Teredinibacter turnerae T7901: one gene and its partner. The protein of the gene in region 2 interacts with the protein of the main gene of each other region in a pairwise test. Links are inferred from orthologs where the notes say so. Each region holds a gene or a part of one and is shown on either strand. Other genes may lie near its edges.

Evidence for each region.
Region 1: the proteins of rlmKL (region 2) and typA interact in binary tests that used the Escherichia coli proteins (3 or more experiments, as listed by UniProt). The link is inferred for Teredinibacter turnerae T7901 from one-to-one orthologs.

What each region holds. Positions count from the first base shown.
Region 1 is NC_012997.1:4,429,911-4,434,233, forward strand. Bases 1,404-4,323 are described here. They hold typA (translational GTPase TypA), read right to left. Parts: upstream 3,816-4,323; coding sequence 1,992-3,815; downstream 1,404-1,991. Other genes in these bases: TERTU_RS17820 (hypothetical protein), read right to left, coding at 1,404-1,652; cysK (cysteine synthase A), read left to right, coding at 4,198-4,323. Also shown: TERTU_RS17810 (YceI family protein), read right to left, coding at 1-530; TERTU_RS17815 (GFA family protein), read left to right, coding at 729-1,079; more of TERTU_RS17820, read right to left, coding at 1,245-1,403. UniProt on the Escherichia coli protein: A 50S ribosomal subunit assembly protein with GTPase and nucleotide-independent chaperone activity, required for 50S subunit assembly at low temperatures, may also play a role in translation.
Region 2 is NC_012997.1:2,692,920-2,698,683, forward strand. Bases 1,726-4,682 are described here. They hold rlmKL (bifunctional 23S rRNA (guanine(2069)-N(7))-methyltransferase RlmK/23S rRNA (guanine(2445)-N(2))-methyltransferase RlmL), read right to left. Parts: upstream 4,331-4,682; coding sequence 2,120-4,330; downstream 1,726-2,119. Other genes in these bases: uvrB (excinuclease ABC subunit UvrB), read right to left, coding at 1,726-2,123; rmf (ribosome modulation factor), read left to right, coding at 4,574-4,682. Outside these bases: TERTU_RS10710 (gamma-glutamylcyclotransferase family protein), read right to left, coding at 1-111; more of uvrB, read right to left, coding at 108-1,725; more of rmf, read left to right, coding at 4,683-4,780; TERTU_RS10730 (quinone-dependent dihydroorotate dehydrogenase), read right to left, coding at 4,950-5,764. UniProt on the Escherichia coli protein: Specifically methylates the guanine in position 2445 (m2G2445) and the guanine in position 2069 (m7G2069) of 23S rRNA. Methylation occurs before assembly of 23S rRNA into 50S subunits.

The sequences.
Region 1 (4,323 bases), 1.7 Mb from region 2 along the record:
GAAGGCAGTGCAGCAAGTTCTTTTAATTTAGCGATACCACCGGTCAAATCGAAATCAGCGGCGTTTATTAATACTGGCTTGTGGGTGAGCACGCGCACGCCGCCAGCTTTCGTTTTGAAGACCGTTAGTGGCCAGGTTTTCTCCACAGACTTACCATGTAAACTCATAGTCGCATCCACATCTAACACACGAATATCGCCAGTTTTCATTGAAGCCAATACCTTGGCAGGAAATTTTACTTTAATCTCGGCAGTTGCAAATTTAGTTGTTTCAAACAGAAATTTTTGCATCCGCTCATCGCGAATCGCAATACCAGAATCAACGGAAGCGAGGTCAATCAAAAGAGTCGCGGTGCCGTCTACAGCGATATTTCCTGAAAGCTGTTTGAATTGATGCACTTCACCGACGGAATCTTTTTTAACAGATACAAAGTTAACGGATGACTGTTTATCGTCGAGCGACCAATCCGCAAAAGCAGACGCGCTGAAAGTCAACGCGCAAAGTATAAATGTTCGATAAAGTGCGTTCATACATAACCTCTTAAACTACATGGAATTTTGATATGGGTAACCGACCAGGAGCAACATCAGTTCGACCACAGGAGTGCGGACTAGTTTACCCCGAGCCTGTGACGGAAAGCTGCAATCGACCAATGAAATAACACGACGACGCTAAGTACCTGAACCGAGTGTACAATCTGTACGCCCAATTCATTGCGAGAGCGTTACATGAGCACCCTGAAAATCCAATGTCATTGCGGCGCAATCCGCATCACGGCCCCCACACCCACACAAATTACGCGCTGTAACTGTTCGATATGTCACCGATACCAGGCGCTCTGGGGCTATTTCAGTCCACAAGACGTGACCGTATCGACTGCGCACGATGTGGAGGCCGCCTACGCTTGGGGAGATAAAGAGCTGGCGTTTATCCATTGCCAAAATTGTGGTTGCGTGACTCACTACCGCACCATTGGCGGGGAAGGCGCTCCACGTATCGCGGTTAATTTTCGTATGGCAGAGCAGGAACAGATCAACGCAGTTCCACTACGTGAGTTCGATGGAAAAACAATGTTGTAATAACCATCTTGCAATAACGATGTTGTATTGTTGCAGGAACCTCAGCTTAACCAGTAGTTTCTTAGCGTGACCTGTCGCGCCCTACAGGACTTACAGGAATCACCAGGTTAATCGGAGGTTCCTACAGTAAAACAACGGCCAGAACACCGTTCTGGCCAGCGAGACTTAAGCGCCCAACCCCAGTTGCTGGTATATGGTCGAAGCGAGGCCCATAGCACCAATCACGCGCTCAGTTGCATCGGCGCTGCAGGACAGCTCGGCTTGTTCAGCCGCGGTTTGCATCCAGCTTTTCTGATAGCTGTTGAGGGTGGACTGCGGGATAAAACCCGTCTGCGTCATAAACACATTTATTGAGCTGACATAGCCTTCAAATCGGTTGGCCTTCTCCTCAGGAAGAATGTTGCACTTCCTGTTTAAGGCAAGCGCGGTAGAAATCTGCGGGTACGCATTCAAAAACTGCGTTAACAGACTCATGGTATTTACTGTGTTACCCATTCCACCACCGGAAGAGTTTGGTCCCCCCGTGGCACAACCAGCGAGTAAACAGAATACTAACGCGTATATTTTTTTCATTGTGATTTTCCTGAACGTATTTAACTGAAGCTAAGCGTGGCTGCTGCGCCTAAATCGCCCCATAGGTCGAGCGCTACGTAGTTTGAGCCATAATTAAGCGCTGTCAAACCCTTGCCGCCGAGAATGCTACCTGAATAACACCGTGCACATTTAATGACGTGAATACAGCTCGTGGAGTGGAGCGATCAACACGCGGAGCATATTTTGAATCGCCGCGAAAAGGTTGGAATATTCTGAGGGTACTGAATGAATTCAGTTGAATGGGCGGTAGACAAATAGCGTGAAATCGTACTCATCTACCGCCGGGAATATCAGCCTGCCCCGGTGAGCAGGCCTGGCTTATTTACCGCCTGCGGCGTTTTTCGCGCGCTTGCGGTCGTTCTCGGTGAGCAGTTTCTTGCGTAAACGAATGCTCTCCGGGGTCACTTCCACCAGTTCATCGTCTTCAATAAACTCCAACGCCTGCTCCAGGGTATGGCGTACGGGCGGGGTGAGCGTCAGCGCTTCGTCGGTGCCTGCTGCACGAATATTCGTCAACTGTTTGGCTTTGGTTGGGTTGACGACCAGGTCGTTATCACGGGAGTGCAAACCCACAATCTGACCTTCGTAAATTTCCTCACCGTGCCCCAGGAACAAGCGGCCGCGGTCCTGCAGATTGAACAGTGCATAAGCCAGTGTTTTACCTTTAACCATGCTGATCAAAACACCGTTCTGGCGGCTGGTCACATCACCGGCTTTTACCGGGCCATAGTGGTCGAAAATACTGGTCATAATCCCTGAGCCAGAGGTCAGCGTTAAAAACAGTCCACGGAAGCCGATCAAGCCGCGTGATGGCACAATAAACTCCAGGCGTACTCGGCCTTTGCCATCCGGCTCCATGTTGGTCATTTCCGCCTTGCGCAAGCCCAGTTCTTCCATTACAGAACCTTGATGCTGATCTTCCACGTCGATAACCACGTTCTCGAACGGCTCCTGAATTTCACCGTCTACCTCGCGCTGAATCACTTCCGGACGGGAAACACCCAGCTCGAAACCTTCGCGACGCATGGTTTCGATAAGTACAGACAAGTGCAGCTCACCGCGACCGGAGACCACGAACTTGTCAGCGGTATCACCCTGACGCACGCGCAATGCCACGTTGTGGATTAATTCCTGTTCGAGGCGATCTTTAATATTACGCGAGGTCACGAACTTACCTTCCAGGCCAGCAAACGGCGAATCGTTTACCTGGAAAGTCATACTTACAGTTGGCTCATCGACGGTCAGTGCGGGCAGCGCCTCAATCGCATTGGGGTCACACAGGGTGTCGGAAATACCGAGCTTGTCGATACCGGTGATACAAACGATATCGCCAGCGGAAGCCTGATCCGTGTCCACACGCTGCAGGCCGTGGTAACCCATCACTTGCAAAACTTTCGCTTTGCGTTGTTTGCCGTCTTTATCGACAACCACAACCTGCTGGTTGGGGGACAGACTGCCGCGCGTAATACGGCCAACACCAATAACGCCGACATAGCTATTGTAATCCAGCGCAGAGATCTGCATCTGGAAAGGCTTGGCTTCTTCTACGGGAGGGTGAGGAACCTTATCCACAATCATCTGGAACAGCGGCGTCATGTCTTCCGCCAGGTTGTCTTCTTCCATGCCCGCAATACCGTTCAGGGCTGAGGCGTAGACGATTGGGAAGTCCAGCTGGTCTTCGGTGGCACCCAGGCGGTCGAACAGGTCGAACACCTGATCCATTACCCAGTCAGGGCGTGCGCCGGGGCGGTCGATTTTGTTGATAACCACGATAGGGTTAAGACCACGCTCGAACGCTTTACTGGTCACAAAGCGGGTTTGTGGCATAGGCCCGTCAACCGCATCCACCAGCAGCAACACGCTGTCCACCATCGACAATACCCGCTCTACTTCACCGCCGAAATCGGCGTGCCCAGGGGTATCCACAATGTTAATTCGGTAGCCATTCCAGTTGATGGCGGTGTTCTTGGCAAGAATGGTAATACCACGCTCGCGTTCCTGGTCGTTGGAGTCCATGATCCGCTCGGAGCTTTCGTCCTTGCGATCCAGGGTACCCGACTGCTTTAACAACTTATCGACCAGGGTGGTTTTACCATGGTCAACATGGGCAATAATGGCGATATTACGCAACTTCTCAATCACAGGGAGGGCCTCATTAAACGGGGTCTGCTCAAAAGGCGCGCATTATAGCGCCCGCTATAGGGCGAAGATAGGGATTTACGCGCGGGAATTGGCCCGCACGTTGACTTTTTCCGCCAACGCTCCCATATAATTCGACGTCTTACCTCGCCATGACAGGCACTGCCGGGCACATAACCCAACTCACGGCCAAATCCAGTCGCGAGCAACCGGCTTATCAGAGCACAGTTTTGTGTCGATTTTACGCCTGCGGCGACCCATTGCGACCCACAATATGGTTCGCAAACACCCGAATTGAACAGAGACTGCCCGGCGACGTCCAACAATAATATTTGCGCCAAACAGCCGCATTCTGCTCCAAGCAAACAAAAAGAGGCCCCCGACCATGAGTCAACGACACGAGAACATCCTCAGCACCATTGGCAATACGCCGGTAATTAGAATCAACAAGCTGGCACCGGAAAACGTCAATCTGTACGTTAAAATGGAAGCGTTTAACCCGCTCAGCTCG
Region 2 (5,764 bases):
ACCAACACGCTCATAGCCGTAAATTGTTGCTGCGTTATGTTCGTAGTGATATTGAACAATTCGCTGCCACACTGGGGGATACATTAATGAGCCATAGGTGAAAACGTTCATGCGCCCTCCTTGAGTTCGTGGATTTTGTCGCGTATCGCTGCTGCTTTTTCGAATTCCAGATTTTTCGCGGCTTCAAGCATGTCTTTTTCAAGATCGGCGATGTGATGCCACACATCTTTCCCTGCCGGTACGTCAGTTGCGTAGCTGGCGGCCTTCTCGGCAACTTTCCGCTTGCTGCCAGGGCGCGCGCCCGGTGCCCGTGCACCTTCCATGATATCGGCAATGCTTTTAACGATACCTTTCGGGGTGATGCCATTCGCTTCGTTAAAGGCGATTTGTTTCTCGCGCCGACGGTTGGTTTCGTCCATGGCACGCTGCATGGAACCCGTGATGTTATCTGCGTAGAGAATAGCACGGCCTTTCACATTTCGCGCGGCGCGGCCAATGGTCTGGATCAGAGAGCGGTCTGACCGCAGGAAGCCTTCCTTGTCTGCGTCGAAAATCGCGACCAAGGAGACCTCCGGCATATCCAGGCCTTCCCGCAGAAGGTTAATACCGACCAGTACGTCAAACTCACCCAGTCGCAGATCGCGGATAATTTCCACCCGTTCAACGGTATCGATATCCGAGTGCAGATAGCGCACCCGCACACCGTGCTCCATCAAAAATTCAGTGAGGTCTTCTGCCATGCGCTTGGTCAGCACGGTAATCAGCACGCGATCTTTGGCTTTAACACGCTTGCGGATTTCTGACAGACAATCATCCACCTGAGTGCCCGCCGGACGAACTTCGATTTCCGGGTCCACCAATCCGGTTGGGCGCACGACCTGCTCCACGATTTGCCCCTGGTGCTCGGCTTCATAGTTGCCGGGTGTCGCCGATACAAAAACCATTTGCGGCGCTAGCTGTTCCCATTCATCGAACCGCATAGGGCGATTATCCAATGCCGACGGCAAACGGAAACCGTACTCCACCAATGTTTCTTTCCGCGACCGGTCGCCTTTGTACATACCTCCAATCTGCGGCACAGTTACGTGCGATTCATCAATCACCAGCAGCGAGTTTTTGGGTAAATAGTCAAACAGCGTGGGAGGCGGCATTCCGGCAGCGCGGCCAGAGAGATAGCGCGAGTAGTTTTCGATACCGTTGCAATAACCCAGCTCGCGCATCATCTCCATATCGTATTTGGTGCGTTGCTCAAGGCGTTGCGCTTCCACCAGTTTATCCATACCGCGAAACTGCTCGAGCCGTTCCTGCATTTCCTCTTCGATAAAATCCACTGCATTCAAAATAGTCTGTCGCGGCGTGACATAGTGAGATTTTGGATAGATAGTGCAGCGCGGCAGGCGGGCAAGAATTTCCCCTGTTAACGGGTCGAACGACGAGATCTGTTCCACTTCATCGTCAAACAATTCAATACGCACGGCTTCTATTTCTGAGTCTGCAGGAAACACGTCAATAATTTCACCGCGCACCCGATAGGTTCCGCGGCCAAAATCAATGTCGTTGCGGGTGTACTGCAACTCCGCCAAGCGCCGCAATATTGCGCGCTGATCTATCTGATCGCCACGCGATAAGTGCAGCATCATTTTCAAATAGGCATCAGGATCACCCAAACCATATATGGCAGACACCGTCGCGACGATAAGCGCATCGTCACGCTCCATCAGCGCTTTGGTCGCCGACAGGCGCATTTGTTCAATGTGTTCGTTGACCGATGCGTCCTTATCAATAAAGGTATCGGAAGATGGCACATAGGCTTCCGGCTGATAGTAATCGTAATAGGATACGAAATACTCGACAGCGTTATCCGGGAAGAACTCTTTAAACTCGCCATAAAGCTGCGCTGCCAACGTTTTGTTGTGGGCCATAATCATGGTTGGCCGCTGCAGTTTTTCTACCAGATTCGCAATCGTAAAGGTTTTACCCGAGCCGGTTACCCCAAGTAGCGTCTGGTGGGCCAAGCCGGCTTCCACACCTTGATACAGTTTTTCAATCGCCGCGGGTTGATCGCCTGCTGGCTTGAACTTTGAATTGACTTTAAAGGGTTTTGCCAACTTGGTTAAACTCATGCTTGGCGTATCTCCCAGCATTGATGAATTTTGGGGTTGTGTTGAAAATCCGGGTCTAGGGTTTGCGCGCTAATGTTGGTCACCCGGTAGCGGCTCAACGCATTTTCATCCAATTTGAAACTGCGTAAATTATTCGAAAAATACAAACAACCACCCGGGTTGAGCAAGTCCATACAGCGCTCAATCAGCGCCGCGTGATCCCTCTGTACATCCAATACGCCTTCCATTTTTTTAGAATTGGAAAAGCTGGGTGGGTCCAGCATGATCAGGTCGAAGCCCTGCCTGCAGTTTTTCAGCCAATCCATGCAGTTGGCCCGCACCAGCATATGCTGCGACTGATGAATATTGTTGAGGGCGAAATTATCTTTCGCCCAATCCAAATAGGTGTTGGACATATCCACACTCACCGAGGATTTCGCACCAGCAAGCGCAGCATGTACTGTTGCCGTTGCGGTGTAGCAAAACAAATTTAAAAATTGCTTGCCCTTAGCTTGTTCAGCAATGCGTAAACGCAACGGACGATGATCGAGAAACAACCCGGAATCGAGATAATCGGTAAGATTAACCTGTAAATCGGCATTCCCCTCCCGCACCACGCCCTGCTCAGAGCGATTTCCACCCAGTTTTTCGTATTGCTGCTTGCCGCGATTCCGCACCCGCTGCTTGGTAATCAAGTGCTCGTCGTCCAGCTCATAGGCGTGCGCACAGGCAAGCAAAATTTCTTCAAAGCGGGCCTGGGCTTTTTCGGCGTCCACGGTTTTTGGGGCTGCATATTCCTGAACGTGCAACTTTAACCTGCCGTCCGTAAACTGATAGACATCAATGGCGGCTGAATATTCCGGCATGTCCGCATCATAGACGCGATAACACTGAATATTTTCTCGCATGACCCATTTGTCCAGTTTTTTGCGGTTTTTCAGCAGCCGGTTAAATACCATTTCCGCGCCCGCACTCAGCGGGCATTCACGCAAGTTCAACACAGTTTTATTTGTCGCAGGGGTGGCCGCATCAACTTTTACCTGCTCACCCTCACTGCGCAATTCGTACAGTAAAAGCTCGCTGGCGATTGCGCCGTTAAACAACTGATACTTTTTCGCTGCCCACAACCCCACGGCTTTACCCAGCTCCCTGTTGCCGGTGAACACGGCGAGAGTCCATCCCGGCAGCTCCTGTTTTGCTACGGCGCCAAGTGTTTGGTAGGTGTATTTCAGTGCTTCTATTTCACCCAAACGCTCGCCATAGGGCGGATTACACAGCATCAGGCCATTGCTCAACTCCGCATGGGTCGGCTTTTTGAAATCAGCAACGGATTTTTCGCTGACGCGGATAAAATCATCCAAACCGGCTGCGCAAATATTTTTGCGCGCATTGCCCAGTACCCGAGGGTCCTGATCATAACCGCGAATTTCGCCGGTTCCCGCGGCCAGTCCGCTGGCGAGTTGCTGCTCGGCATCGTCAACCAATGGCTGCCAAAGGCTTTGGTCGTGCTGCGCCCAGCGCAAAAAACCAAACCCCAGCCCACCTCGTCTGGCTCGCAAAAGGCCCGGCGCCATACCTGTCGCGATCATCGCCCCTTCAATCAGAAATGTGCCTGAGCCACACATAGGGTCGAGTAGCGCCAGTCTCTCACTTGCCATTTGCAACCAGCCCGCACGCATTAAAATGGCGGCGGCCAGATTTTCTTTAAGGGGCGCACCGCCCTGACCCAAGCGATAGCCACGCCGGTGCAGGCTTTCTCCGGACAAGTCGAGACTAATGTGGATTTCGTTTTTCGCCAGTCTCGCATTTATCCGCAAATCGGGATTTTGCTTTGCAACGTTCGGTCGCTCACCGCGCACTTCTTTGATCCGATCGACAATCGCATCTTTGACCGTCTGCGCACCAAACTGTGTGTGGCGAATGGCTTTGTTGGAACCCAAAAAGTCCACAATTAAAGTGGCGGCTTCAGGAAAATGTGACTCCCACAGAATAGCTTTTGCCGCCCGATAGAGGTCCTCTGCGCTGTTCACCGACGCTTTTCCCAAAGGCAAAAGGACCTTGTTGGCGAGCCGGGACCACAAACAAACTTTGTAAGCAAGTTCCAGTCCGCCAGAGAAGTAGACGCCGGCCACAGTGGCCCGAACCTGATCGGCACCGAGATCGGTAATCTCTTGATTTAAAAGGTTTTCCAGCCCTTTTGGGCAGGTAGCAAAATATTGAGAGGTCATAATTTTTGTGTGGGGTTTTATGCAAAAGAGCGATATAGAATTAACTGGCTATAAATTTAAATTCGTTCACATTTAAATTAGCCTTTGGGACACTGGTTGTCCGCCTCGCGATTTTTACAGCTTAGCGCAACGCTAACTGACGTGTGGCGGCGACAGGAAACGATCCATTTTATTGGAACGGACTCTTTAGTTCACGCAATTCATGAAGAATATGCTCATAACCAAAAAAGAGGTACTTCCCGAATGAAACGCCAGAAAAAAAATTCCTCCCAACGTGCATTTTCCCGAGGCTACCAGGCAGGTGTTACAGGTCGCTCGCGCAGTCTCTGCCCGCATGTTACCGGTGATACCAGGCATGACTGGCTTACCGGCTGGCGCGAAGGACGAGAAGACCATTGGAATGGTTTCAATACTCTGGCGCAAGCCCAGAAGATTCAAACATTTTTTTAGCCCGGCACAGGTGGCCGGGATAAAGCCTAAAACCCTTTCCGTACCACCAACAATCAAGGACACTGCGCAACAACCGAACCGCAGCCTTTGAAGGACCAGCAAAACCTACCGGTAACCTGTGTGCCGGCCAATAACGACCTGTATCTCAGGTCTACCCCGAAAGAGGCCGCTAGCTAAGCGCAGCAACTGCGCTTGCGGCCTCTGACACCAGCGCAGGGCCGCGGTAAATAAAGCCAGAGTACAATTGTACGAGAGACGCGCCAGCTCGGATTTTTTCTTCTGCGTCTGCACCCGTCATAATACCCCCTACCCCGATTATCGGCATCGCACCTTGCATGTGTTCAGCGAGTACACGAATAACGTGGGTGGATTTTTCAGCAACTGGGCGGCCACTCAGCCCTCCCATTTCCTCTTTGTGGGGCGAGTGCGGGACTTCGTCACGGGACACAGTTGTATTGGTTGCAATCACTGCTTCATACTGATTTGAAACAAGCGCGTCTGCCACGCCTTTAATTTCGTCATCCGTCATATCCGGTGCGATCTTAACCGCAATGGGAACCCGCTTGCCGGTCGCTTCGTGAAGTAGCGCCTGACGACGTTTTATGCCTTGCAATAAATGGCTAAGATTTTCACCAAACTGCAAATTCCGTAGCCCGGGCGTATTGGGGGAAGAAATATTGATGGCAATGTAGTCTGCGCTCTCATAAACGGCGTCCATGCATTTTTCGTAATCGCTAAGCGCCTGCTCTTCTGGTGTGGCCTTATTTTTCCCGATGTTTATCCCCAGCACGCCACGATAGCGACGCCTGGCAACGGCAGCCACCAAATGCGCTACACCCTTATTATTAAACCCCATGCGATTGATGATGCCCTCTTCTTCGATCAGGCGAAACAAGCGCGGCTGCGGGTTTCCAGGTTGCGGCAAGGGGGTAACGGTGCCCACTTCAACAGAACCAAAACCCAATTGGCCCAGCGCATTAAAGT